Regions from separate parts of the Arthrobacter sp. Soil_C_49 genome, predicted to be linked through region 2. Evidence: riboswitches for the same ligand, from Rfam matches in the RefSeq annotation. Region 2 holds a riboswitch; each other region holds the start of a gene.
What was found. A riboswitch is a leader RNA that binds a small molecule or an ion and turns the genes downstream of it on or off. The one in region 2 is predicted to bind thiamine pyrophosphate.
Positions count from the first base shown of each region.

Region 1: linked by a shared signal. The riboswitch ahead of AC3A4Z_RS05455 (FAD-dependent oxidoreductase) and the one ahead of AC3A4Z_RS20675 (ECF transporter S component) in region 2 are both predicted to bind thiamine pyrophosphate.
Region 3: linked by a shared signal. The riboswitch ahead of thiD (bifunctional hydroxymethylpyrimidine kinase/phosphomethylpyrimidine kinase) and the one ahead of AC3A4Z_RS20675 (ECF transporter S component) in region 2 are both predicted to bind thiamine pyrophosphate.

Region 1 is NZ_JBDGJZ010000002.1:437,352-446,859, reverse strand. It holds gene AC3A4Z_RS05480 (DUF3107 domain-containing protein) at 1-5, shown strand, start outside; gene AC3A4Z_RS05475 (hypothetical protein) at 47-349, shown strand; gene AC3A4Z_RS05470 (4a-hydroxytetrahydrobiopterin dehydratase) at 406-744, opposite strand; gene AC3A4Z_RS05465 (thiazole synthase) at 800-1,609, opposite strand; gene thiS (sulfur carrier protein ThiS) at 1,613-1,849, opposite strand; gene AC3A4Z_RS05455 (FAD-dependent oxidoreductase) at 1,878-3,218, opposite strand; TPP riboswitch at 3,211-3,329, opposite strand; gene thiE (thiamine phosphate synthase) at 3,357-4,094, shown strand; gene AC3A4Z_RS05445 (RNB domain-containing ribonuclease) at 4,212-5,699, shown strand; gene AC3A4Z_RS05440 (DEAD/DEAH box helicase) at 5,989-7,686, shown strand; gene AC3A4Z_RS05435 (DNA methyltransferase) at 7,695-8,567, shown strand; gene AC3A4Z_RS05430 (PHP domain-containing protein) at 8,584-9,432, opposite strand.
Region 2 is NZ_JBDGJZ010000017.1:100,325-109,832, reverse strand. It holds gene AC3A4Z_RS20700 (glutamate--cysteine ligase 2) at 1-362, opposite strand, end outside; gene AC3A4Z_RS20695 (UDP-N-acetylglucosamine 1-carboxyvinyltransferase) at 430-1,953, opposite strand; gene AC3A4Z_RS20690 (glycoside hydrolase family 25 domain-containing protein) at 2,139-2,957, shown strand; gene AC3A4Z_RS20685 (energy-coupling factor transporter transmembrane component T family protein) at 3,034-3,834, opposite strand; gene AC3A4Z_RS20680 (ABC transporter ATP-binding protein) at 3,831-5,384, opposite strand; gene AC3A4Z_RS20675 (ECF transporter S component) at 5,384-6,007, opposite strand; TPP riboswitch at 6,067-6,207, opposite strand; gene AC3A4Z_RS20670 (heme-degrading domain-containing protein) at 6,281-6,823, shown strand; gene AC3A4Z_RS20665 (hypothetical protein) at 6,866-7,075, shown strand; gene AC3A4Z_RS20660 (DUF4383 domain-containing protein) at 7,156-7,635, shown strand; gene AC3A4Z_RS20655 (iron-containing redox enzyme family protein) at 7,694-8,755, shown strand; gene AC3A4Z_RS20650 (glycosyltransferase family 2 protein) at 8,752-9,508, shown strand, end outside.
Region 3 is NZ_JBDGJZ010000005.1:51,671-61,178, reverse strand. It holds gene ileS (isoleucine--tRNA ligase) at 1-805, shown strand, start outside; gene AC3A4Z_RS10175 (bifunctional folylpolyglutamate synthase/dihydrofolate synthase) at 809-2,164, shown strand; gene AC3A4Z_RS10170 (DUF4233 domain-containing protein) at 2,168-2,635, shown strand; gene ndk (nucleoside-diphosphate kinase) at 2,690-3,109, shown strand; gene AC3A4Z_RS10160 (vitamin K epoxide reductase family protein) at 3,168-3,851, opposite strand; gene AC3A4Z_RS10155 (Rne/Rng family ribonuclease) at 4,305-7,721, shown strand; TPP riboswitch at 7,896-7,993, shown strand; gene thiD (bifunctional hydroxymethylpyrimidine kinase/phosphomethylpyrimidine kinase) at 8,002-9,508, shown strand, end outside.

The DNA of each region.
Region 1 (9,508 bases), on a different contig from region 2:
TCTAGCCGCTGCCGTCCGGACAGGGCGGTTATTTCCGAGGAGAGCCATGCTTTCGTTGACCATCGTGGTGCTGGTGACAGCAGCCGCAGGTTTCATCGTCTGGGCAAACGACAAACGCCATACCAAATACGGAGTTGGCGTCCCGGCCGGCGTCGCCGTGGGTGTGGGAGCGTTGAGCTGGGTCATCCTGATGGCCGCAGGTTTCGGGTACCGTCCGGGGCTGACCTGGATGCCGTGGATCCTGCCCATGGTCCTCGGCTCCGCGGCGGCGGTGGCGGCAGTCATCTACCTGGGCCGCACCCGTGCCAAGAAGGATCTGGAACGGCTCACCGCGGCTTTGAAGCTCTAACCAAGAGAACCATCGGACGTGACCACTACCCTCCCGGGGGCAGTGGTCACGTCCGGTTAAAGGGCGGCAGGGTGTTTGCCCGGCTCGGCAACGGCATGGACCGCGGCCGCGGCCTCACTCACTGCCTCTGCCGCCCCCACATCGCGGGCGGTGACCTCTCCCCCGGCGTCATGCGAGGTGTAGCGGAGGAACACCCTGTTGTACCGCCAGTCCAGGTCGGGGTGGTGGTTCTGTTCCTCGGCAAGGCGCCCGACGGCGGCAATCAGCTCCAACGCGGCAGCCGACGTCGGCATCTTGTACACCGTCACCAGGGCCCCCTTGCGGTAGCGCCAGTGGGGCAGGACGGCCAGGGCGTCCTCGAGCCGTTCGGGGGAAAGAACGTCCTTGCTGGACATGGCTGCTCCTCAGTTGCGGTGCGCATGCCCCGGCTGCCGCCGTGCGCCGGAGAGGCTACAGGAACTCGGCCCGGCCTTCCATGGCCGACGACGCCAGTGCATGTTCGCGGCGCGGTATCCTGCCGGCCGTCTTCGCCAGCCTACCGGCGATCACCGCGTGTTTGAAGGCCTCCCCCATCACCGCAGGATTCTGGGCACGGGTCACCGCAGTGGCCAGCAGGACGGCGTCGCAGCCCAGCTCCATGGCGAGGGCCGCGTCCGAGGCGGTCCCGATGCCTGCGTCCAGCACCACAGGAACCGAGGCCCGGGACACAATCAGTTCAATGTTGTGCGGATTCAGGATGCCCAGGCCGGTGCCGATGGGTGATCCGAGCGGCATCACGGCCGTGGCCCCGAGGTTTTCGAGCCGGAGGGCCAGGACAGGATCGTCGTTGGTGTAGGCGAACACCTTGAAGCCCCTGTTGACGAGCTGCTCGGTGGCGTCCACCAGTTCGACGGCGTCCGGCAGGAGGGTCTGTTCGTCGGCGATGACTTCCAGCTTCACCCAGTCCGTTTCCAGCGCCTCACGGGCCAGTTCTGCCGTCAGCACGGCGTCCCGGGCAGTGAAGCAGCCGGCGGTGTTGGGCAGCACCCGGATGCCATGGTCCAGCAGCAGCTGGAACAGCGTGCCTGTTTCCGCCGTCGAGTAGCGGCGCATGGCCACCGTGGTCAGGCTGGTGCCGGAAGCGAGGAGTGCTGCGCCGAGGCCGTCCAGGCTGGGTGCGCCGCCGGTGCCCATAATCAGCCGGGAGGACAGTTCCACGCCGTCGATGACCAGCGGGTCCTGGAGCGCGGAGGAGGACGCAGCGGTGATGGTTTCGCTCATGGGTCAGCCTCCCTGCACAGCCGTGACGAGTTCAACCTCGTCGCCGTCCGCGAGCGCGGTGGCAAACCACTGGCTCCGCGGCACTACCTGCGCGTTGTGTGCCACGGCCACGCCGAGCTTCTGCCCGTCGGTGGCCTGGCCGTCAGCCCCGAGGGGCCTTCCTGTGACCTGGCTGACGAGCTGCGCGATGGAAGCACCGTCCGGCACGGGGTGCCGGGTTCCGTTCAAGGTGATGTTCATGCTGTTTCCTTTGTGGGCGGTAGGTGGCTCAGGCGGCCGGTTGGGTAGGGGTGGTTGCGGCTGGGGCAGGAGTTTCGTTGAATCGGGCGGGGCTAAAGGGCGCCCAGCGGGGATCTTCGCGGCCGTCCAGGAGGTCCCGGCAGATGGCGGCGGCGGCCGGCGTCAGGTGGACGCCGTGCCTGAAGAACCCGGTAGCGATGATGAGCCCGGGAAGGTGTCCGCCGGACTGGCCCGCGCCTTCCGTTGCGGGCACCCGGCCCAGCAGCGGCGCATTGTCCGGCGTTCCGGGCCGGGCCCGGGCGGTGCATTCGAGCAGCTCGAGTTCGGCGACGGCGGGAAGCAGCACCTGCGCGTCGCGGAGCAGCTGGTAGACGCCACCGGCGGAAACGGCGCCGGGGGTAGAGGGCGCGTCTTCGCGCTGCGTTGCCCCGATCACCACCGTCCCGTCCCGGCGGGGAACGATATACACCGGGACCCCGCGCACCAGTCCGCGGACGGTGGAGGTCACCAGCGGTTGCAGATGCCGGGGCACGGCGAGCCGCAGGATGTCCCCGTAAACAGGCCGCAGCGGAAGCTGCAGGCCCTCCGGGAGGAACCCCAGTTCCGCCGCGTGCAGCCCGTTCGCCACTACGGTCTCTGCGGCCTGGACGGTTCCGCCGCCGGCCAACCGGACGCCGGCAACAGCGCCGTCCTGCCACAGCAGCGCTGCCGCTTTGTCCGGCACCGAGTAACCGTCGACGGCGCCGGCTACTCCTGCGTGATCCTGCCGGGACCCGCTGCGGGCACCTTCGCCCCTGGTTCTTCCCACGCCGTGGCCGGCGAGCGCGCGCCGCAGGCAGTCCACCAGCAGCCGCGGATCCACCTGGTGATCGGCCGGGGTGTCCAGCGCACAGGCGATGGCCGGGCTGAGCAGTGGCTCCCGCCGGCGGGCTTCGCGGACGGTGAGCGGTTCCACGGTGAGTCCGTTCGCCTGCTGCACCGCGCGCAGGTCCATCAGCGCGCGGCGGTCGGCGGCGTCGGCACCCACGGCGAGGGTCGGCGTCGTGATGTATCCAGGATCGGCACCGGATGCTGCGCGGAGGCCGGCCACAAAAGCGGGCCACCGGGCCGAGGCGTCCAGCATCAGCTCGAGGAGCTCTTCTTCCTGGTAGTGCAGTTCGCTGACGGGCGCGAGCATTCCGGCGGCGGCCCAGCTGGCGCCGGTACCCGGGGCGTCGTCGATGAGCACCACGGAGCGCCCCGAGCGTTGCGCCTCCCAGGCGATGCCGTGGCCGATCACTCCGCCGCCGATCACGGCGACGTCAGCCCGGATGATGCCCGAAGGTATGGACGGTTTATGCGGTGGGGCCGGGGTCGACGGTGCGCGCATGTGTCTCCTTCCCTACGCCGGTACTAGCCGGATCAGGTCAAGCGGTCGGCTCTGACGCCCTCTCAGCCCGGCGCTTTATGACAGCTGCCGCGGGCTCCCGCAGTACGAGGCAAGTGTAGAGGAACTAGGCTTGCCCCCATGAATGTGTCCCACACTCCTGCCGCCGGCACCGATGTCCTCAGCACCACCAAAATCAGCAATGGCCTCAACTCAGCGCACCTGTACCTCTGCACGGATGCCCGCAAGGACCGCGGCGATTTCGGGCAGTTCGTGGACGCCGCGTTTGCCGGTGGCGTGGACATCATCCAGCTCCGGGACAAGACCATCGAGGCCGCGGAGGAGCTGGAGCTCCTGGCTGTGCTGAAGGAAACCGCGGAGCGGCACGGCCGGCTGTGGGCCGTCAACGACAGGGCCGATATCGCCGTGCTGTCCGGCGCGCCGGTGTTCCATATCGGCCAGAAGGACCTCCCCCTGGCCACCGCGCGCACCCTGCTCAACGGCAATGCGGCCATCGGACTGTCCAGCCATGCACCAGAGCAGGTGGACGCCGCCCTCGCGGCTGCTGCCGGGCCCGCGGGGTTGGACTACTTCTGCGTGGGTCCGGTGTGGGCCACACCCACCAAACCGGGGCGGGCCGCGGTCGGACTTGAGCTGGTGAAGTACGCCGCCGCGGCTGCGGGCCCTGCGGGGCAGAAAGGACAGGCCGACGGCGGTGTCCCCTGGTTTGCCATTGGCGGCATCGACCACAGCAACGTGGAGCAGGTGGTGGAGGCGGGCGCCCGGCGCATTGTGGTGGTCCGGGCCATCACGGAGGCCGACGATCCTGCGGCCGCCGCCGCATCGCTCCTCGCGGCCTTGGATGCGCCCGGTTCCTGAGGCTGCCCCGGCCGCCGGCGGTCCGGCCCGCTGACGCTCGTAACCGTGCTTTTACCCCGCGCCCTTCCCGGCCCGGGTGCCTGCATTATCGCCGGAATTCGAGTTAGGCTGATTTTCGTGTCACACCATCGGCTGGCTCCCAACGTCCACGAGCACAATAACGCGCTCGAGGCGGCGCTCAGTGCGCTGCGGACCGAACTGGAGCTGCCCGGCGCCTACCCTGACGATGCCGTGGCTGATGCCAAAGCAGCCGTGGAATCCCTGCAGCTGCCTGCCTACGACCTGACCGCCGTCGAGTTCGTTACCATTGATCCCGCGTCCTCCACCGACCTGGACCAGGCACTGTTCATCGAGCGCGACGGCGACGGGTACCACGTGCTCTACGCCATCGCCGACGTGCCCGCATTTGTTAGCCCGGGCGGACCATTGGATGCGGAAACACGCCGTCGCGGGCAGACGTTCTACGCCCCCGACGGGCGGATCCCGCTGCATCCGGAAATCATCAGCGAGCAGGCCGGCAGCCTTCTTCCGGACCAGGACTGTTCCGCATTTGTCTGGGATTTCCGCCTGGACAACGCCGCCGAGGTCACCTCCGTCGCTGTCAGGCGGGCGCGTATCCGCAGCCGGGCCAAGCTCAGTTACAAGGGCACGCAGGCCGAACTCGACGCCGGAACGGCCCCGCCGGTGCTGCAGCTCCTCAAAGAGGTGGGGCTCAAGCGTGTGGAGCTGGAGCGGGCCCGCGGCGGCGCCAGCCTGAACATGCCAGACCAGGAGATCGTCCAACTGCCCGACGGCGGCTACCGGATCGCTGCCGCTCCCCAGCTTCCCGTGGAGGACTGGAACGCGCAGATCTCGCTGATGACCGGGATGGCAGCCGCCCGCCTCATGCTGACAGGGAAGGTAGGCATCCTGCGCACCATGCCCTCGCCCGATGAACGCTCCCTGAACCATTTCCGGCTGCAGACCGAAGCCCTGGGCAAGCCCTGGGACGGCGAAGTCAGCTACGGCGAGTACCTGCGGAGCCTGGACCCCACCGATCCCCGACAGCTGGCCATCATGCACTCCGCCGGCATGCTGTTCCGCGGTGCCTCCTACACGGCCTTTGATGGATCCGTGCCCGAAGATGCCATCCAGTCGGCCATCGGCGCAGCCTATGCGCACACCACTGCCCCCTTGCGCCGCCTGGTGGACCGCTTTGTCCTGGTGATCTGCGAGGCCTTGAGCAATGGCGGCAAGGTTCCCGGCTGGGCGCGCGAAGCCCTGCCAACGTTGCCCGACATCATGGCCGGGTCCGACCAGCTCGCGTCGCGGATGGAGAAAATGGCCCTGGACACCGTGGAGGCGGCCCTGCTGGTCAACCACGTGGGCCAGGAGTTCAACGCGATCGTCATTTCCGGGTCGAAGCCGCAAAAGGACAACGGTAAGAACGGGAACGGCAAGAACGGCAACGGCAACGGGAACGGCGGTACGGGCACCATCCAGATCGCGGACCCCGCGGTGACAGCCCGCTGCGCCGGCGAACTGGAGCCCGGAACCAAGGTCCGGGTGCGCTTGGTCTCGTCCAATATCGCAACGCGGGAAGTCCATTTCGAGCTGGTGCAATAGCAGCACCGGGGCGGTGTTGAAGGCCCAAAGCCGGTATTTCAGCTCCCTGCAGCTAGACTGAAGGAGTAGAAATGGATGCCCGGTCGTTGATTTCCTTGATTTGAAACCAACAAGCCCGCCCCTACGCGATCTTGAGATTTACCCGCTGGTCACCAGTGCCAGCATTTAGATAGCCCGCGATCGGCTTCCACTGGAATTGCTTGTGCGCCCGAGCGTGCTCCGGAACAGCCTCACGGCAGGCCCGTTGAGCAGGCAGCGCCATTGCCCAAATGAATAAGGAAACTCCCCAGTGAGTGAATTGCATACCCACCAGCTTCTGACCGACGAGTCCGGCACCGAAACCATCGAGCCGGAAGAGACCATCATCTCGGACGAGAAGCCGCACGAGATCGCGGAAAAATCCTTCGCGGACTACAACGTGCGCGCAGACATCGTCGAATCCCTGGCCGACGCCGGGATCACGCACCCCTTCCCCATCCAGGCCATGACCCTGCCCGTGGCCCTGTCCGGCCACGACATCATCGGCCAGGCCAAGACCGGTACCGGCAAGACCCTTGGTTTCGGCATCCCCGCCCTGCAGCGGGTGGTGGGCCAGGACGATCCCGGCTATGACAAGCTCGCGGTCCCCGGTGCGCCGCAGGCCCTGGTGATCGTTCCCACCCGCGAACTCGCAGTGCAGGTGGCCAATGACCTGCAGACCGCGTCCCGCAAGCGCAACGCACGTATTGCCACCATCTACGGCGGCCGCGCCTATGAGCCCCAGGTGGAAGCCCTGAAGCAGGGCGTGGAGGTTGTGGTGGGCACCCCGGGCCGCCTCATCGACCTCTTCAAGCAGAAGCACCTGAGCCTGAAGAACGTCAAGATCGTCATCCTGGACGAAGCGGACGAAATGCTGGACCTTGGCTTCCTGCCCGACGTCGAAACCCTCATTGCCGCAACGCCGGCCGTGCGCCAGACCCTGCTGTTCTCCGCCACCATGCCCGGCCCCGTCATCGCCATGGCCCGCCGCTACATGACGCAGCCCACCCACATCCGCGCCGCGGACCCGGAGGATGAAGGCCTGACCAAGCGCGACATCCGCCAGCTGATCTACCGCGCGCACAGCATGGACAAGATCGAGGTGGTGGCGCGCATCCTCCAGGCCAAGGGCCGCGGACGCACCATCATCTTCACCAAGACCAAGCGCACCGCCGCCAAGGTGGCCGAAGAACTGGTGGACCGCGGGTTCGCGGCTGCCGCCATCCACGGCGACCTGGGCCAGGGCGCCCGCGAGCAGGCGCTCCGGGCCTTCCGCAACAACAAGGTGGACGTCCTCGTAGCCACCGACGTGGCCGCCCGCGGCATCGACGTTGAGGACGTCACCCACGTCATCAACTACCAGTGCGTTGAAGACGAGAAAATCTACCTGCACCGCGTGGGCCGCACCGGCCGCGCCGGCAACAAGGGCACCGCGGTAACCTTCGTGGACTGGGATGACATGCCGCGCTGGGGCCTGATTAACAAGGCTTTGGGCCTGAGTGTGCCGGAACCGGTGGAAACATACTCGTCTTCGCCGCACCTGTACTCGGACCTCGACATCCCCGAGGGCACCAAGGGCCGCCTGCCGCGCGACAAGCGCACCCTGGCCGGGGTGGACGCCGAGGTCCTGGAGGACCTGGGCGAGACCGGCAAGAAAAACAGCCGCAGCGGCGGACGCGATGGCGGACGCACCCGCGAGCGCGACGGCCGGGACCGGGACAACCGTGTCCGTGAAGGCCGCGGCGGAAACCGCGAAGGCGGACGCACCGGCGGCGACACCGGCCGCTCCGGTGAGCGCCGCCGTCGTACCTCCGACGCAGCCGAAAGCCCTGCCGCTGCCGCCGATGCCCCCGCAGCCGAAACGGAACAGCCCTCCCGTACCCGGCGCCCGCGCACGCGGACCCGCCGCCGCAACGGCGAGGTAGTGGCCGGCGAGAAGGCCGCACAGCCCGGCAGCACCGAGGCCTAAACCCCTTCATGACTGACACTGTCTGGGCGCCGGACGGCAGCAGCCTGGTGGTTCACGCGGACAACGCGGAGTTCCTCCCCTCGCTGCCGGACGGCGCCTTCACACTGATTTATGTGGATCCGCCGTTCAACACCGGCCGGCCCCAGCAGCGCCAGCAGACCACCATGGTGGCCAACGCGGACGGCACCGGCGACCGCCTGGGCTTCAAAGGGCGCTCCTATGACACGATCAAGGGCGCGCTGCACCGCTACGACGACGCGTTCAGCGATTACTGGTCTTTCCTTGAGCCGCGGCTCGTTGAGGCGTGGCGCCTGCTGGCGGAGGACGGCACACTGTATCTGCACCTGGACTACCGCGAAGTGCACTATGCCAAGGTGATGCTGGATGCGATTTTTGGCCGCGAGTGCTTTTTGAACGAGATCATCTGGGCCTACGACTATGGTGCCCGGGCCAAAAACCGCTGGCCCACCAAGCACGACAACATCCTGGTCTACGTCAAGAACCCGGCGAAGTACCACTTCGACAGCGCCGAGGTGGACCGGGAACCCTACATGGCGCCCGGCCTGGTCACCCCCGCCAAGCGGGAACTGGGAAAGCTTCCCACTGACGTCTGGTGGCACACCATCGTCTCCCCCACCGGCAAGGAAAAAACCGGCTACCCCACCCAGAAGCCGGAGGGCCTGGTCCGCCGCGTGGTGGCAGCCTCAAGCCGGCCCGGAGACTGGTGCCTGGACTTCTTCGCAGGCTCGGGAACCCTGGGTGCCGTCTCGGCGAAGCTGGGCCGGAAGTTTGTGTGCGTGGACCAGAACCAACCCGCGATCGACATCATGGCCAAGCGCCTGGGTGCCCACGCCGAGTTCACGTCCTTCCCGCCCAAGTAACTGGATAGGGGGCGGGTCAGGGGCGGACGACCGCGGTCCCGGTCCCCAGTTCCTCGATCCGGGCCAGGACCTCCGGGGCGGTGACGTTCTCGCCGAGCAGGTTCGGTTTGCCCGTCCCGTGGTAGTCCGAGGAGCCGGTGATCAGGAGATCGTGCTTGGCGGCGAGCCGGCGGAGGAACCCGCGGCCCTCCTCCGGGTTGTCGCGGTGGTTGATCTCCAGTCCGGCCAGCCCGGCGTCGATCATCTCCTGGTACACACGCTCGCCCACAATCCGGCCGCGGGACGAAGCCACCGGGTGGGCAAACACCGGGACGCCGCCGGCGGCGCGGACCAGTTCGACGGCGGTAGCAGGGTCCGGCGCGTAATGCTGGATGAAGTAACGGGACCGTGACGTGAGGATGGAGGCGAACGCCTCCGAACGGTCCTCCACCACGCCGGCGGCCACCAGGGCGTCGGCGATGTGCGGACGGCCCAGGGTGGCGCCCGGCGCCACGTGGTGGATGACGTCATCCCAGGTGAGCGGGTAGTCCTCGGCGAGAAGGGTGACCATCCGCTCCGCACGGGTCAGCCGCGCATCCTTGGCTTTGGTGATCTCCTCCAGCAGCCCGGCGTGTTCGGGATCATGCAGGTAGCTCAGGAGATGCACACTGATCCCCTGGTCCGTCCGGCAGGACACCTCCATGCCGGGCACCAGGGCAACACCGTGTTCCACGGCAGCAGCTGACGCCTCTGCCCATCCGGCGGTGGAATCGTGGTCGGTCAACGCCACCACGTCCAGTCCGGCACGGGCAGCGGATGCCATCACGTCGGCCGGTTTTTCCGTGCCGTCGGAAACATTGGAGTGGGCATGCAGGTCAATCCTCACCTGTCCAGCCTAGTTGACCCCGGCTCCCCTGTTCATGCAGGTATTCGCACAAGCCTTCATGCTGGTGAGACGATGG
Region 2 (9,508 bases):
TCAGGAGTCGTGTGGCTGGACAAGCCGAGCGGTGACGTAGCCAAGGCAGCCACCCGTGCGTTGTTCTTTCGGGCTGCCTTGTCCGCAAGCGCCCGCCCGGCCCGGATCTGCTCCAGCAGTTCCGGGTACTCCAGGCAGGGCCGAGTCTGCGTCTCTATCTGCTCCAGCTTGAGTTCGGCACTCAGGCCCATCTCGTCGTCGTCGTAAACAGTTTTGTCCTGGTTGTCCAGTGCATGGGGGTCGTCAGGGGCGTCGTCGGCTGCCATGCGCCGCCCGGACAGCAGCGCATCAGCCAAGGCCAGCGGCTCACCGCTCTCCGGATCAACGATCAGGAGTTCTTCCTCAACGCCGAAAGTACGCATACTCACATTCTGCGACAGAGCAGCGCCTTTTGAGGGCCATCCACGCTTCATGACGAAGCGTGAATGGTCAGTCCTGGAAGTACTCCACCCTGGCCCCGATGGTGTTGAGCCGCTCTGCCAGGTCCTCATAACCGCGTTCGATGACGTAGATGTTCCGCAGCTCGGATACCCCCCTCGCCGCCAGCATGGCCAGCAACAGGCAGGCCGCAGGGCGAAGAGCCGGCGGGCAGCCAACCTCTGCCGCGCGCCACTTGGTAGGACCGTTGACGTAGATCCGGTGCGGATCCAGCAACTGAACCTGCGCCCCGAGCCGGTTCAGCTCCGTCAGGTAGATGGCCCGGTTCTCGTAGACCCAGTCGTGGATCATGGTCTGGCCGGACGCATTTGCGGCGATTACGGCAAAGAAGGGGAGATTATCGATGTTCAGTCCCGGGAAGGGCATGGGGTGGATCTTGTCCTCAGGAGCACGCAGCTCGGACGGCTTGGTGGTGACATCCACCAGCCGGGTCCGGCCGTTACGGGCCATATATTCGCCCGATATTTCCAGCCGCTGGCCCATCTGTTCCAGCGTGGCAAGTTCGATCTCCATGAACTCGATGGGCACCCGGCGGATGGTCACCTCGGAATTCGTGACGATTCCTGCGGTGATGAGGCTCATGGCCTCGATGGGGTCCTCGGACGGGAAGTATTCGATCTCGGCGTTGATCATGGGACGGCCGGTGATCTTCAACGTGGTGGTGCCGACGCCGTCGATGCTGACACCGAGCATCTGCAGGTAGAAACACAGGTCCTGCACCATGTAATTGGGGCTGGCATTGCGGATCACCGTGGTCCCCTCCCGGTGCGCCGCTGCCATGATGGCGTTCTCGGTAACGGTATCGCCGCGTTCGGTCAGCACAAAGGAACGGTCCCGGGTATCGGCGGCTGGTGCCTGCACGGTGTAGTAGCCCTGGGTTGCTTCCACGCTGAGACCGAACTGGCGCAGCGCCTGCATGTGCGGCTCCACGGTGCGGGTGCCGAGATCGCAGCCACCGGCATACGGAAGGCGGTAGACGGAGGACTCATCCAGGAGCGGCCCCAGCAGCATGATGACGCTGCGGGTGCGGCGGGCTGCCTCCACGTCCATGGCGTCGAGGTCCAGGACGTCCGGCCGGCGGAGCTGAAGGTCGGTGTCGTTGAGCCAGGTGCACTCGACCCCGATGCTGGTGAGGACCTCGACGATGCGGTTGACTTCCTCGATCCGGGCAAGGCGGCGAAGAACGGTGGTGCCCCGGTTGATGAGGCTGGCACAGAGCAATGCGACGCCGGCATTCTTGCTGCTGTTGACGTCGACAGCACCGGACAGGGTGCGGCCGCCCTCGACCCGGAGGTGAGTCATCTGCGGTTTTCCCACGTTGACGATGCTCCTGCCGAAAATTGTCTCCAGGCGCTGGATCATCTTCAGGCTCAGGTTCTGCTTGCCCTGTTCCATCCTGGCGATGGCGCTCTGGCTGGTGCCCAGCTCCGAGGCCAGCTGGCCTTGGGTCCAGCCCTTCTCGCTCCGGGCATCCCGAAGCATGGCGGCAACGTGTTCCGCGGTTTCCTGAGTCATGCAGGAAATATATCATAAATGAGCTACCGAGGCGTCTGAGGTAGCGAATGAAGCAACGTGGGCAGCCTCATTACCCACTACATGCGATAGAAATGAAATATTGAAGCGTTCTTGCCCCAAGCCCTGAAGCGGGGGAGACTGGGAAGACCTCTTCCTTCAGTGACCACGGAGGTGGCCTGGTGCGGATACTACAAGGTACACGAGCGCTGGTCCGGGCTGTGTTCCTGCTGGCCGCCCTGCTCCTGGCGTCTGCCTGGCCAGCTGCCGCAGCGCCGTCGCCGGGCGAGGGCACGCAGTCACTCCTTGGCAATGACGTGTCCTGGCCGCAGTGCGGCAAGGACCTTCCCAAAGGCCAGGCGTTCGCAATCGTGGGTGTCAACAACGGCGTGGCCAACACCACCAACCCGTGCCTCACTGAGCAGCTCGCATGGGCGGCAGGCTCATCCGGCGCCACTGAGCAGCCAAAAGTTTCTTTGTACGTCAACACCGCCAACCCCGGCAAGGCAGGCTCGTGGTGGCCCACCAGCGATGAGTATCCCGTCGGGTCCCCGGTCGACAACCCCTACGGCTCCTGCAAGGCCAAGGACTACGGCAAGGCCTGCGCCTACATGTACGGCTATGCCAAAGCCTGGGATGACGCCTACATCCGCGGCATCAGCAACCCTGCTGATTACGTCTGGTGGCTGGACGTGGAAACCGGGAACAGCTGGTCCACCACGGACAAGGACGCCAACCGCGCCGTCCTCGAGGGTATGACCGACTTCTTCAACAGCATCGGTGCCGAGGGAGTGGGCATCTATTCGACCGGCTCACAGTGGAGCCAGATCGTGGGAACCGTCAACAGCTCAAGCAACCTGTACTGGCTGCCCAGCTGGCTCGCCGGCGCCCGCACCCTTACCGGCGCCAAGGGCAACTGCTCCGACCCGCCGCTGACGCGGGGCGGCGACGTCGAGCTCACCCAGTTCGTGTCCCGCGGGTTCGACTACGACTATTCCTGCTCCTGAACAACAACACAGAAACTACCGCAGCCCCGAGACAGCAACCCCGTGCTGCCAGTGCAAAAAGCAGGCCAGGTCCCAGTCAGCTTCCCAGCCAGACCATGTTCCACGTGCCCGCCCACACGGCAGCCGCGCAGGCAGCCCCGGCCATCAGCACCCCGCCGCCCAGCACCCACGCATCCAACCGGCTGTAGGTTGACTCGCGGGCCCAGGTCCGCGTTCCGCCGCCGAAACCGCGGGCCTCCATGGTCACCGCCAGCCGCGATGCGCGCCGGATGGCCTGGACCAGCAGACCGAAACTTTGCCCCAGCGTCGCCTTCACCCGCTGCACCACACTGCCACGCGAGCCCACACCACGGGCGCGGCGGGCCATCCCGATGGTCTGCCATTCCTCAGCCAGCAGTCCCACAAGGCGCATGGCCGCCAAGGTTCCCAGCACGAACCGGTGCGGGAGCCGTGCCTTTTGCGCCAAGGCGTCGGCCAAGTCAGTGGGGTCGGTGCAGCTCATCAGCAGCACCGCGGGCAGCGCAATCGCCACCCCGCGCAGCATAAACCCTGCCCCCAGCTCCAGCGAGCCTTCGCTCATGGTCCAGATGCCGACGTCGATCAGCGTCCTTCCGCTGTCCGGCGCCAGGATGGAGGTGCTCCAGCCGCCCACGGCCGCGGCGATGATCAGCGGCCAGCCGCGCTGCCAGAGCAGCGTGAGGGTCAACCCGGCCAGTGGAAACAGCAGGAGTTCACAGGCGAGCGCCACGGAGGCGGACACCCAGTCGATGGAGAGCGCCAGCACTGCGGTCACCAGGAAAACGGCGGCAAACTTGCTCAGGGGGTTGGCCCGGGTCAACAGGGCATGGTTTCCCTGCAGGTTCAGCTCCTGCCTCATGACGCCACCGCCTGCGCCGCAGCCATCCTCAGCTCTGTTCCGCCCAGGGCTGCCGTGAACTCGGCATCATGGGTCACCGACACCACGGCAGTGCCGGCGTCGAGGAGCTCGGTCAGGAATGAGGCCAGCTCCGCCCAGGTGTTGGCGTCCTGGCCGAACGTAGGTTCGTCCAAAACCAGGACCTGGGGATGCGCGGCCAGGACCGTGGCCACGGAAAGCCGGCGCTTTTCGCCACCCGAAAGAGTGTACGGATTGGCGTCCACGAGCTCCGTCAGCCGCAAACGTTCGAGCAGTTCGTCCACACGCTCCGTCCCGTGGCCGAGGTGCCGCGGGCCAAACAGGAGTTCATCCAGCACCTTGCCCGTAACGAACTGGTGCTCGGGCTCCTGGAATACGGTGCCCACCCGCTCGATCAGCTGCTCCGCCTTCCACTGGTAAGGATCAATCCCGGCGCCCCGGCCAAGCGCCAGGGTGGCGGAGACCTTGCCGGCCACGGGCTCCAAAAGACCGGCAAGAGTCAGGGCAAAAGTCGATTTTCCTGCCCCGTTGGGACCCGTGATGGCGAGCGCCTGCCCGGCGCGGACCTGCGCGCTGATATCCTGCTGCACCGGCAACGGCGGCAGCTTTCGGAATCCCTTACGGCGGGCACGTTCTCGTGAGACCGCCAGCTGCTCGGCGGCAAGCAGCAGATCGCCGGTCCCCGAAGCCGGGACGGCCGCACGCTGCCGGGTCTCCGGGACGTAACCGGGAACCCATACTCCGGCCGCTATCAGCATGCTCCGGGCCTCGGTGAGCACGCGGTCCGGCGGCCCGTCCAGGAGCACGGCGGGGTCGGTGGACGAACCGGGCTGCAGCACCACAATCCGGTCCACCAGGTCCTTCCACACGGACACCCGGTGCTCCACCACCACCAGGGTCGCCCCGGTCTTGTCCAGGCAGCGCGCCACAGCGTCGCGGACCTCAAGCACCCCCGCGGGGTCAAGGTTGGCTGTCGGTTCGTCAAGGAGGATCAGCCCGGGCCGCATCGCAAGGATGCCGGCGAGCGCCAGCCGCTGTTTCTGCCCGCCGGACAGGGCCGACGTCGGATGGTCCAGCGGCAGGTGGGACAGGCCGACGTCGTCCAGCGCCTCGTGCACGCGGGTCCAGATGTCGTCGCGGGGCACGGCGAGGTTCTCGGCGCCGAAGGCAACGTCGTCACCCACCCGGGAGAGGACCACCTGCGTCTCCGGGTCCTGCTGCATCAGGCCGGCGCGGCCGCGCTGCTCACGGGGGTAGGCTCCGTCAACCAGCAGCGAACCGGACTCGTCGGATTCGGAGGCCTCGCCGTCGTCGTTAACATCGCCCAGGACGCCCGCCAAGGCATGGAGAAGGGTGGACTTGCCCGCCCCGGACGGACCGAGGAGGAGCACCCGCTCCCCCGGCTGGATGTCCAGGTCAAGGGCACGGACCGCAGGCTTGGCACGTCCGGCATGCCGCCAGCCCCAACCGCGGGCGCTGACGGCCGCCGGACGCACCGCAACCGGCACGCCGTGATGGGAGGGAGCGCTCATCAGGAGAAGGCGGGCTCCGTTGCTGCCTTGCGCGAGGCGAACGAGCTGAGGACACCGGTCTTCGCCAGGCCGCGCGTGGCGATCCAGGACAGGGTACCGGCGATGATGGCGCCGGAGACGGCTGTGAAGATGATGTACGCCAGTTTGTCGCCGCCGGAGTAGGCGATGTTCCAGCCCCACGGGGCGAAGGAGTCGTTCAGGCCGCAGAACAGCCCGGCGCCGGCACCGGCAAGCAGCGACACCGGCAGGTTGAACTTCCGGTACACGAAGATGGCGAAGATGATTTCTGCGCCCAGGCCCTGGACAAAGCCGGAAAAGAGCACGGAGGCGCCGTACTGCGAGCCCATCAGCAGCTCGCCGGTGGCGGCCACGGTTTCGCAGAACAGCGCCGCGCCCGGCTTGCGGATGATGAGCATGCCCAGCACCGCCGGGATCATCCAGCCGCCGGCGATCAGGCCGGTCAGGGGCGGGTAGACGGCGTTCATGGGGGCTGAGACTGCCGCGGCTCCCTGGGACCAGGCCCAGAAGATAACGCCGCCGGCGATGGCGATCAGGGCCGCCACTACGATGTCCACGACGCGCCAGGACTTGCTGGTGGTCTTCTTTACTGCTGTTGTTGCCATGCGATCCTCCTGAGGAACAGGAGGGGAAAGTGCGGCAAGGGCACTGACTGCCGTTGCCGGACTTCGAGAACTCGACTCCCTTGCGCCGGTACTAACCGGATCAGGTTCGAGGGTCTGCGGCTGTCCGCACTCTCAGCGCCCACCTGCGGATCCTGGCATTGCCAGTGATGCCCGACGGCGGCGCTCCCCTGTCGTTAATTGATTCTGTGGGTAGATAAATAGCCCTGCTGGGCGTGGTCCAGTTTACACCGGAGGAGGGGTAGATTGTGGGCCATGACTGCCAATGCGCCGGATATGACTGAGTTCGATCCCGATTCTGATGCCACCCAGCCGGAGGGCTCCCTGCAGGCGCTCATCGCGCGGATTGAGGGCGAAATCCGGGAGCTCCAGTTTCCCCGGTTTTCGATGGACGACGCATTGAACCTGGGGCTGCTGCTGGTGGAACTGGGCAAGGAGGACCAGCTCCCCATCGCCATCGACATCACCAAGGGTGACCAGGTCCTGTTCCATGTGGCCCTGCCGGGCGCCACTCCGGACAACGAGTTCTGGATCCGGGCCAAGCAGCGCACCGCCGCCCGGTACGAGGTCCCGTCCCTGCTGGTGGGGCTGCGCGGACGGCTTCGCGGCGGCAGGATCGAGGACCAGGGCTGGTTCGACCAGACCACGTACGCGGCGCACGGGGGTTCCTTCCCGGTCTACGTCACAGGGGTGGGCGCGGTGGCCACCGTGACTGTTTCGGGGCTTCCCCAGGTGCAGGACCACAACATGGTGGTCCAGGCCCTCCGCGAAGTCCTCGGCTCGATGGGCGCCGACTGACGCCTTCTCTGAGCTGGACAATGTCGGGGCAAGGAGGGTGCCATGAACGGTCCTGGCGACGAAAACCAGGTGCGGGCGGCGGTGGATAAAGCCGAAGACGAGATGATCTACATTGGTCCGGACCACCCCTACTATCCCCTGCTCGCCGAACTAGTGGCCGCCGTCGGGAAAGCCTGGCAGCAGGGATATGAGCAGGGCCGGCACGGCGGGACCCACACCAACCCCTATACCTGGAACAGCCCGGAGGCGTGAACGCCGGGTAGGAAGCGTACTTAGCTTTTATTAGTAATCATGCTTACTATGTTGTTCCCGGCTTTAGAGGAGTACAGGTTATGGCGGTCAGCACCCGCGCCACCGAAGCGAGGACGGGCCTGCAGAAGGCCACCCTTGCCAGCGGCACCGTCTTCCTGCTGCTTGGAATCCTGGGATTCATTCCGGGCATCACCGCCAACTACGGTTCCCTCCGCTTTGCCGGCCCTGGCTCCGAAGCCGAGCTGTTCGGAATCTTCCAGGTGTCCGTCCTGCACAATGCCGTCCACGCCCTGTTCGGAATCGCCGGCCTGGTGATGGCCAGGACGCACCGGCAGGGGCGGAATTTCCTCATCTACGGGGGCGTCGCCTATCTGTTCCTTTGGCTCTATGGCCTGTTGATCGCCGATGACCTGCCGGCAAACTTCCTCCCGGAAAACAATGCGGACAACTGGCTGCACCTGGTCCTGGGCCTGGCCATGATCGCCCTTGCCATTCTGCTGTCCCCCAGGACCGTCCCCGGCAGCCCGTCCCGTGACCCGGACAGGGACACGGATGCATGAACGCCCACCAAAGCCCGCTGTCGAAGACGCAGCAATGCCGCCCGCCCAAAGGAGCATCATGAAAATCCCGGAGTCCCGAGGCCCCATCAGCAGCACGCTGTTCAGCGCCCTGAAGCACGAACCAGGCACCGACGAAGCAGTCGCAGCCGTGGATGAACTGCACTCGCTGGTCACACCCCACATGGCGGTGTCCTCGGACATCATCGGCGACGACGACGTCCAGGCGGCCCTCTTCTGCCTCTACGAACTGCACTATTCCGGGCTGGAGGGCGTGAGCGACGAGTGGGAGTGGGAACCGGGACTGATCCAGGTCCGCCGCCTGATGGAGCGGCCGTTTGAGGCGGAGCTCCGGGCTGCCGCGGCTTCCGCCGCCGGCGAGATCAATGTTCCGCCTGCCGGGGAGCTGACCAGCGATGCCGTGGCGGACATCCTGTTCGGCCTCGCTGCCACCGATACCGGGCCCAGCGTCTCCCGTTTTGTGGCCAAGAAGGCGACGCTGGACCAGCTCAAGGAATTCCTGATCCACAAGTCCATGTACCAGCTCAAGGAGGCGGACCCGCACACCTGGGCCATCCCCCGCCTCACCGGCAGGGCCAAGGCTGCCCTCGTGGAAATCCAGGCCGACGAATACGGCGGCGGACGCCCCGAACGCATGCACAGCGTTCTTTTCTCCCGCACCATGCGGGGCCTGGGCATGGACGACCACTACGGCGCCTACGTGGACGCTGTTCCCGCCGTCTCCCTCGCGGCCGTGAACATGATGTCGCTCTTCGGCCTGAACCGCCGGCTCCGGGGTGCCATTACAGGGCACCTCGCCATCTATGAGATGACCTCCTCCCAGCCCAACCGGCTGTACGGCAGCGGCTTCCGGCGGCACGGTTTCGACGCCGAAGTGACCCACTACTTCGACGAGCATGTGGAAGCCGACGCGGTCCACGAGCAGATCGCCGGGCGCGACCTGGCAGGCGGCCTGGTGGAGGCGGAGCCTGGACTGCTCGGGGACGTACTGTTCGGGGCCACCGCCGTCATGGCGATTGACGGCCGGCTTTCCACGCACCTGATGGCCAGCTGGGAAAAAGGAGTGACGTCGCTGAGGGCGGCAATGCCGGCCGCCGCATGAGTACCCCGCCCACGGGGCAATCCGCGGAGTACATCCTGCCGCTGCGCTGGACCGAGGACCTGGATCCGGAGCTACAGGATCTGTCTGCCTATCTTGGCGGTCTTCTCGCGTGGATCCCAGTGACCGTGGTGGACGGTTCCGACCGGGCGCTGTTCGAACGCCACCGGGCTGCCTTTCCGCCCGCCGTGCGCCACATCCGGCCCGGGCCGGCCGCCGGCGGCAACGGCAAGGTGGCCGGAGTGATGACGGGCGTGCAGGCCGCCAGGGCGGAGCTGCTGGTGATGGCCGACGACGACGTGCGCTACACCCGTGGGTCGCTTGCCGCCGTCGTCCATCACCTCAGTTCGGCGGACATTGTGCGGCCGCAGAACTACTTTGATCCGCTGCCGTGGCACGCCTGCTGGGATACGTCGCGGACCCTGATCAACCGGGCATGGTCGGCGGATTTCCCCGGCACCCTGGCCGTCCGCCGGAGTGCCCTGCTGGCCACCGGCGGCTACGATCCGGTGCTCTTCGAAAACCTTGAGCTGATCCGGACCCTCAAGGCAGCCGGCGGCCGGGAGGAGATCGCGCCTGGCCTGTTTGTGGCGCGGCGCCCGCCCAAGCTCCAGCACTTCTTCAAGCAACGCACGCGCCAGGCGTACGATGACTTCGCCGAGCCCCGGCGCCTCGCCGCAGAGCTTGGCCTGCTGCCGATGATTGCCTGTGCTTGCTGCCTGCCCGCTTCCCGCCGACGGGCCGCTCTCCTGGCGC
Region 3 (9,508 bases), on a different contig from region 2:
GTCCGAGGAAATCTGGCGCGGCCTCACCGGCGGCCGCTCCGTGCACCTGGCCGACTGGCCCGAAGCGGACCTGTTCCCGGCAAACCCGGATTTGGTACAGGCCATGGACAAGGTCCAGCAGATCTGTTCCACGGGCTCCTCCCTGCGGAAGGCAGCGAACCTGCGCGTGCGCCTGCCCCTGCAGGAACTGACCGTGGTGGCACCGGGCGCCGATGCGCTGGGTGGCTTCGCCGCCGTCGTCGCGGACGAACTCAACCTCCGCTCGGTCCGCCTCCTGGACGCCGCCACGGCCTCCCCTGAGGAGTTCGGGATCCAGCAGAAACTCGTGGTCAACGCACGCGCCGCAGGTCCGCGCCTGGGCAAGAACGTCCAGGCCGCCATCAAGGGCTCCAAATCCGGTGACTGGTCAGTCTCCGACGCCGGTGTAGTCACCGCGGGCGGGCTCCAGCTGGAACCGCAGGAATACACGCTGGAAACAGTGGTGGCAGAGAACGACGGCGGGTCCGCCTCCGTGGCGGTCCTCCCCGGCGGCGGCTTCGTTGTGCTCAACACCGAGGTCACCCCCGAGCTGGAGGCCGAAGGCCTGGCCCGGGACATGGTCAGGTCCATCCAGCAGGCACGCAAGGACGCCGGACTGAATGTCAGCGACCGGATCCGGACCTCCGTCAGCGCCCGGCAGAACGTCGTCGACGCCCTGCTGGCCAACGCGGACCTGGTAAAAGGCGAGACCCTCACCGTGGACCTCACGGCAGAACCAACGGACGCCGCCGAACCGGTTGTCGCCGTCGAAAAAGTAGAGGCCTGATCCATGACTGACGAATTTTCCGTAGAGAGCGTCTACGCCGAGCTGCTCGGCCGGGCGCCGGAAAACAAGATGGAGCCGCGGCTTGCCCCGCTGTTCCGGGCGATGGATGTGCTGGGGGAGCCCAACAAGGCGTACCCGATCATCCACGTGACCGGGACCAACGGCAAGACCTCCACGGCCCGCATGATCGAATCGGTGTTGCGGGCCCACGGCCTGAGCACCGGCCGGTACACCAGCCCGCACCTGTCCAAGGTCACCGAACGGATCAGCATCGACGGCCACCCGGTTTCGGATGAGACCTTCGTGCGGATCTGGGACGAGATCCGGCCCTACCTGCAGATTGTGGACTCGGAACTCGAGGCTGAGGGGCAGCCCCGGCTGACGTATTTCGAATGCCTCACGATCCTCGGCTTCGCCATCTTCGCCGACCAGCCCGTCAACGTGGCGGTCATCGAAGTGGGACTCGGCGGCATCACGGACGCCACCAATGTGGGGGACGGACAGGTTTCGGTGGTCACGCCCATCTCCCTGGACCACACGGACCTGCTGGGTGACACCACCGAAGACATCGCCCACGAAAAGGCCGGGATCATCAAGCCCGGCGGCTACCTCATCAGCGCCGCCCAGCCCCTTGACGCGGCGCAAGTCCTGCTCGAGAAGGCCAAGGACGTCGGCGTTCCCTTCAAGTTCGAAGGGGTGGAGTTCGGCGTCGAGTCGCGGACCGTGGCCGTGGGCGGCCAGATGGTCAGCATCCAGGGCATCGCGGGCCGTTACCCGGACCTTCTCGTGCCGCTGCACGGAGCCCACCAGGCACAGAACGCGGCCGTAGCGGTGGCAGCCCTGGAGGCCTTCTTCGGCGGAAAGGAACTCGGCTTCGACGTGCTGCAGGAAGGGTTCGCCGCGGCCACCTCACCCGGCCGGCTCGAAGTGGTCCGCACGGCACCCACCATCGTGGTGGACGCCGCCCACAATCCGGACGGCATCAAAGCGTCCGCGGCGGCCCTGCAGGAGGCTTTCACGTTCACCCGCCTCGTTCCGGTGGTGGGGGTCTTGAAGGAAAAAGACGCCGAGGAGGTACTCCGCCAGCTCAAGGAATCCCTGGGCGGCCTGGCGGAGGAATACTGCTTCACGCAGTCGAATTCCCCGCGGGCGGTTCCGGCGGCCGAACTGGCTGAACTGGCCATTGACCTTGGCTTCGGCGAGGACAACGTGCACGTCGCCGAGAAGCTCGACGACGCCCTGGAATGGGCCGTGGAACGCGCGGAAGCCAACGATGACCTGTCCGGCGCCGTGTTGGTGACCGGTTCCATCACGCTGGTGGCTGAAGCCCGGATCCTGCTCGGAAAGACGGAGGCGTAGGCCGTGGCCAAACTGACCAAGGCCCAGCGTGAGTGGCGGCCGGGGATGCCCAAGAAGCGCCGCTCCACGAAGGTTATGTTCGCGTCCACCGTGCTGCTGCTGGAAGCATTCGTGATGTTCTTCGCCACCCTGGCGGTGTTTGGACTGCGCCGCGGGGAATTTCCCCCGGCCCTGATCCTGGGCGTGGGCATCACCCTGAGCGTGGTGATGATCGTGGCTTGCGCCTTCCTCAGCAAGCCCTGGGGCGTCGGCCTGGGCTGGATCCTGCAGCTCGTCCTGATCCTCACCGGCATCTTCGAGCCGGCCATGTTCCTGGTAGGAGCACTGTTCGCCCTTGCCTGGTGGTACGGAATCCGCACAGGCATCCGGCTGGACCGGGAAGCCGGCCAGCGTGCCCGCGAACAGGCCGAATGGGAAGCAACCCATCCGGACCAGGCCGCCGGGCCGGACCAGCAGCCCCAGTCCACCTGACGCCGGTCCCCGTAGACTTGTCCCCGAAACCCATACCAACGCATTGGAGCAGTTGTGACTATTGAGCGCACCCTCGTCCTGATTAAGCCCGACGGCGTCGCCCGCAACCTGACCGGCGCCATCCTGGCCCGGATCGAAGCCAAGGGCTACACCCTGGCGGAGCTGAAGAAGGTGGACGCCACCCGCGAACTGCTCGAACAGCACTACGAGGAGCACGTGGGCAAGCCCTTCTACGAGCCCCTGGTGGAATTTATGCTCAGCGGCCCGGTAGTGGCAGCCATCTTTGAGGGCCACCGCGTCATTGAGGGTTTCCGCTCCCTCGCCGGCACCACCGACCCCACCACCGCAGCCCCCGGCACCATCCGTGGCGACTTCGGCCGCGACTGGGGCGTGAAGGTCCAGCAGAACCTGGTGCACGGCTCCGATTCCACGGACTCCGCCGAGCGTGAAATCAAGATCTGGTTCCAGGGCTGACAGCCCGCAGCGCAAACAAAAGCCCCCGTTTCGTGAAACGGGGGCTTTTGCGTGTGGCTTAGAACCCGGAGGTTCCCGCGAAGACCTGGATGAAGGCGAAGAAGATGGTGGCGATGACGGCCACGTAGAGCAGCGCGGTGATGATCCAGCCGGAGTCGCCCAGGACCCGGGCTGCGTTCGCGGGCACCGGGATCACCCCGGCGGTGATGTTCCGGATGGTCACCCAGACAAAGAGCGGAATCATGGCGGCCCACACGATCATGCAGAACGGGCACAGTACGTGGATGTCATAGAGGGCCTGGGACCACAGCCACACCACGAAAGCGAAGCCAAGGGTGACGCCTGCCTGGAGCCCCAGCCAGTACCAGCGGGCGAACGTTGCCCCGGCGAGCAGGGCCATGCCTACCGTGATGATGATGGCGAAAGCGACGATGCCGATGAACATGTTGGGGAAGCCAAACAGGGAACTCTGCCATGTCTGCATCACCTGGCCGCAGGAGATCCACGGGTTTACGTCGCACACGGTGACGTGGTTGGGGTCCTTCAGGACCTCGAGTTTTTCCAGGACAAGGGTTCCGGAGGCGAGCCAGCCGATGATCCCCGTGATCACCAGCAGCCAGCCGAAGGGCCGGTTCCGGGTCATGGGCGGAACAGTTCCCGCTGTCCGGGCAGCGGGGCCGCTGTCCTGGGCCAGGCTCCGTTCCGGCGCAGGGGTACCGCTGAGGGGGGAGATGCTGGGCATGGCTGTGGCGTCCTTTTCATCCGGTGCTCCTTGCCCTGATTGTAACGCCGGAGGCTGGAAGGGCCTTCCAGGCGCCGGGCCCGGGCCGACGGCGCACGCCCGGCTTCCGCAGCGATTTACTCCGGGTGTGAGAGAATGAACGTGGCTGGAAGCCGAACCACATTCGGACTCCGGTCCGGTGGTTTGTTCCCAAGACCGCCAATGATGAGCAGGGCAGGCATCGGTTCCACCGAGGCGGTCTCCCGCGACTCCATTGGGCGGCACCTGGTTGTGGCATGTAGAACAACGGGTTTTTAGAACATCCTGCCGGCCCCCACGGGCTGCCGCACCCCACTGCCGGTGCGAACCTGGGGGTATCCACTTGACTTCTGTCAATGCCTGCGGGTTTTGACAATATGTGCCCCAATGGGTGCCGGATGTGGCGGTACGTCAGGGGCAGGAGTGTTGCCACATATGGATAATGAACAAGTTCCAGCCGTTAACGAGGACGCACCGGCCACGGAGGCCGCAGAGGCCGAGGCCCCGCCCAAGAAAGCCACCAGGACCCGGCGGAAAGCGGCACCCAAAGCCGATGACGCCCTGATCCCGGTCCCTGATGCCGGAGAAGCCGACGCTCCCGAGGCCAAGGCGCCTGTCCGCCGGTCGCGCTCCCGCAAGAAGACGGACGTCGCTGAGCCGCTTCCGGCCTTTGCCGGGGAAGCGGCCCCTGACACCGCCGAACTCCCGGCCGAGGCCGCCGCACTGCCAGCAGCAGTGGAAGCCGCGGAGGCTGAGCCCGAAGCAAAGCCGGTCCGCCGCCGCCGCGTGGCCACCCGCAAGACCTCTGCGCCCGCTGGTGCCGAGGCCGTGCCCGCAGCGGCGGCCGAATCCGCAGTTGAGGAACCCATAACTGGAGGGTCCGCGGCGGAAACCGCGCCGGCCGCCTCCCCAGCCGCAGAACCGGTGGCCGCCGCGTCCGTACCGTCCGCCGTCGAGGCCGGTGCGGTTACGGAAGAGGAGGCTCCAGCAGAAGGAGCCGCGGTAGTAGAAGCCCCAGCCGTAGAAACCGCAGAAGCACCAGTACAGGCGTCCGCAGAGGCTTCCCCGGAAGCAGCATCGAAGGACCAGGCGCCCGCAGCGCCGGCCAGCCCCTTTGGCTCCCTGTTCCTGGAGCCGACTTCCCCCACCTCCGTGCTCTTCCAGGCTCCGGACCTGAGCACCGTGGTGCGCCCCGTACCTGCCGCCGCCGAGGAAGCAGGCGAGAGCGAAGCCGAAGATGATGAGAGCGATGACGCCAACAACCGCCGCAGGCGCCGGGGCCGCGGCCGCCGCAACCGCGGCCGTCCGGGCGAGGGTGAAGACGCCGAGCTTGAAGGCAGTGAAGGGGCCGACGCCGATGCCTCCGATGAGGCCGACGAGGAGACTGCAGGGCAGCCGGAGGAAGGTGTCACCTCCCGTCGTCGCCGTCGCCGCCGCCGCGGTGACCAGGACCTCGAGCTGACCGGCGGCGGGGAAGACGATCCGCCCAACACCGTCACCCGCGTCCGCGCGCCGCGCGCCGTCAGCGAAGCGCCGGTCAGCAACCGGGTCACCAGCGTCAAGGGTTCCACCCGCCTGGAGGCAAAGAAGCAGCGCCGGCGCGAGTCCCGCGATACCGGCCGCCGCCGCACTGTTATCACCGAAGCCGAGTTCCTGGCCCGCCGCGAATCCGTGGACCGGCAGATGATCGTCCGCCAGCGCGATGACAGAATCCAGATCGCCGTCCTCGAAGACGGCGTCCTGGCCGAGCACTTTGTGTCCAAGACGCAGCAGGACTCCCTGATCGGCAACGTCTACCTGGGCAAGGTCCAGAACGTGCTGCCGTCCATGGAAGCTGCTTTCGTGGACATCGGACGCGGCCGCAACGCCGTCCTGTACGCAGGCGAGGTCAACTGGGAAGCCGTTAACCTCGAGGGCAAGCAGCGCCGCATCGAAAACGCGCTGAAGTCCGGCGATACGGTCCTGGTCCAGGTGACCAAGGACCCCGTGGGCCACAAGGGCGCCCGCCTGACCAGCCAGATCTCACTGCCCGGCCGCTACCTGGTGTACGTACCCGGCGGCTCCATGACCGGCATTTCCCGCAAGCTGCCCGACGTCGAACGCAACCGCCTCAAGCGCATCCTGAAGGACCGCCTTCCCGAGCACGCCGGCGTTATTGTCCGCACCGCTGCCGAGGGCGCGTCCGAGGAAGAGCTGACGCACGACATCAACCGGCTGCGCGCCCAGTGGGAGGGCATCGAGAGCCAGTCGAAATCCACCAAGATCCTTGCCCCGGAGCTGCTCTACGGCGAACCGGACCTCACCATCAAGGTGGTCCGCGACGTCTTCAATGAGGACTTCTCCAAGCTCATCGTCTCCGGCGAGGAAGCCTGGGACACCATCGAGGCATACGTCACCTATGTTGCTCCGGACCTGGTGGGCCGCCTCGAGAAGTGGACCAAGGACCAGGACATCTTCGCGGCCTGGCGCATTGACGAGCAGATCCACAAAGCGCTGGAGCGTAAGGTCTTCCTGCCCTCGGGCGGTTCGCTCGTGATCGACCGCACCGAAGCCATGACCGTGGTGGACGTCAACACCGGCAAATTCACCGGCAGCGGCGGCAACCTCGAAGAGACGGTGACCAAAAACAACCTCGAGGCTGCCGAGGAAGTGGTCCGCCAGCTCCGGCTGCGCGATATCGGCGGCATCATCGTCATCGACTTCATTGACATGGTCCTCGAATCCAACCGCGACCTGGTGCTGCGCCGGCTCGTGGAATGCCTGGGACGCGACCGCACCAAGCACCAGGTTGCCGAGGTCACTTCGCTTGGCCTGGTCCAGATGACCCGCAAGCGGATGGGCACCGGCCTGCTCGAAGTGTTCGGCGAGCAGTGTGAAGCCTGCGCAGGCCGCGGCGTGGTCACCCACGACGACCCCGTGGAGCACCGGCGCGCCAACATCGTGGCCGCCGAGCACCACGTCCAGCGTGCGGACAGCCGGCCGGAAGCGCGCAACGAAGGCCACCGCCCTGACAGCCTGCGCCCGGACAACAACCAGCCCGGTGCCCGCCCGGACCGCAAGCGGCGGCGGGGCCGCGGCGGCCAGCAGCCCGAAGCAGCGCCGGCTGCTGCCGTGCAGATCCACACCGTGCACCCGGACCCCTCGGATGCGGAACGTCACGCCAAGGCTGAAGCCACCAGGCTGGCCCTGGCCAACATCGCCGCTGCTGCGCACGCGGCGCACCTGCATGACGACGAGGTGGCCGCAGCCAAGCAGGCGGCCGGAGAGCAGCCTGCCGCCCCTGCAGCTGAAAAGCGCGACGCCGATGCCCGGCCGGCGGCCGTGCTGACCTTCGGCGGCGAGAAGGTCGTGCTGCCGTTTGTGGAGCACGCGGAGGAGCAGCAGCCGCGGCCGGCACTGACCCTGGACCGGCTCGCCGAGGCGTTCGCCCATCTCGGCCAGCCCGCAACGGAACCCGAAACGGCGCCGGACGCGGAAGGACAGCAGGCGCAGGCGGAACCTGAGCAGGCGCCCCAGGCGGAGCCCGCGGCGCCGGTGCAGCAGTCAACGGCTGCCCCGCAGCGCGCTGCGGCCCCCGAGAAGGACTACAGCGACCACACCCTGGAGCAGACGCGGCAGCGCCGGCCCCGGCGCCACCGCAGCGCCAGCCGTGCGCAGGGTGCTGCCAACGAAACCGCCGTGCAGCAACACGAGGACGTTGCGGCAGCCAGCACGGGCCACTCCCATGAGGCCAAAGCTCCCGAGCAGGCAGGCACCGGCAGCACGGGTGCCGAACAGCCGGCAGCCAAGGCAGCCGAGACAGCCGAGGCGCCCATCATCCTCGGTGTAGGGGTTCCGGCCTCGGAGCTCTAAGAGGTCAAGGAACGCTGACGATAACCGGGAATGCCCGGCCGGCCACCAAGAGTGGCCGGCCGGGCATTCCTGTACCTGCTCCCGAACCGTATCCAGGGGCGGGGGCATGGCTGGCCGCGGGGCCGGTCGCAAAGTGTCACCTTCTGCCTGCGGCCGCCAAAAAAGCTAGGCTGGGGAACCGACACGGGGTGCCGCGCAGAGAGCCGGCTGAGATCCACACCCGTTGAACCTGTCCGGCTAGCACCGGCGAAGGGATGTCCTCTTGTCTGCGACTCTTGCAATGCCCACTGCCACCCCGGCAACCGCGCCCGCAACGTTCACTGCCTCGACCCCGCCAGGCCGTCCCGTACCCCGGGTGCTGTCCATTGCGGGCTCCGACCCATCCGGCGGCGCCGGGATCCAGGCCGACCTCAAAAGCATCGCTGCACTCGGCGGCTACGGGATGGCCGCTATCACGGCCCTCACTGCCCAGAACACCCAGGGCGTCCGGTCCGTCCACGTGCTGCCGGCCGATTTCCTGGCCGCGCAGCTGGACGCCATCAGTGATGACATCGCCATCGATGCCGTCAAGATCGGAATGCTCGGCAGCGCCGAGGTGATCGAGACGGTAGGGGACTGGCTCCGCAAGGTGCGTCCCGCCGTCGTGGTCTTGGACCCGGTGATAGTTGCCACCAGCGGTGACCGGCTGCTGCAGGAGTCCGCCGAAGCCGCCCTGCGCGTGCTCCTGCCGCTGGCCCACCTCGTCACCCCCAACCTCGTTGAGCTCGCCAGGCTGGTGGGCGGCGACGTCCAGGAGGACTGGGCAGGAGCACTCGAGCAGGGACGCGCCCTCTCCGCAGCTACCGGCGCCACCGTGCTGGTCAAAGGGGGCCACCTGGACAGTCACGAGTGCCCCGATGCCCTGGTAAACACTGCCGGCCTGCTGTCCGGGGAAGTGGTGGTGTTGCCGGGGCAGCGCGTGGCTACCCGGAACAGCCACGGCACCGGATGTTCGCTGTCCTCCGCGATGGCCACTGCCCAGGCGCGGCTGGGGGACTGGGAAGCATCCCTGCGCGAAGTCAAGCCCTGGCTGGCAGGCGCACTGGAGGCATCCGCCACGCTGGAGGTGGGAACCGGCAACGGCCCGGTGCACCACTTCCACCACCTGCAGCGGCTCCAGCCCGAAGGCAGCTTCGCCGCCCAACTCTGGAGTGAGGCCCAGCCGGACCTGGAGGACATCTACGCCCTGGACTTCATCCGTGACCTGGCTTCAGGCAGCCTGCAGGAGAAAGAGTTTGCGTACTACCTTGCGCAGGACGCCATCTACCTCAACGGCTATTCCCGCGTGCTCGCCAGGGCGAGTGCCCTGGCGCCGACCGAGGCCGAACAGCTCTTCTGGGCCGGATCAGCGAGCCAATGCCTGGAGGTCGAGTCGGAACTGCACCGCTCCTGGCTAAGCACCCGCACCATCCAGCCCCAACTCGGCCCGGTCACAAAGTCCTATGTCGACCACCTGACCGCAGCATCGGCGTCGGGCAGCTATGCCGTCCTGGCGGCCGCCGTCCTGCCCTGCTTCTGGCTCTACGCGGAGGTGGGCGCAACATTGCACGCCCGGTTCCTCGCCGCCGGCGAACCCGCCGGGCACCCGTACGCGGCCTGGCTGCGGACCTACGCCGATGAAGACTTCGCCGCTGCCACGCGCAGGGCCATTGCCATCGTGGATGAGGCCGGGCGCACAGCCTCCGCCGCGGACAGGGAGGCCATGATTACCGCGTTCAAGCAGTCCTGCCGGCTGGAAGTGGACTTCT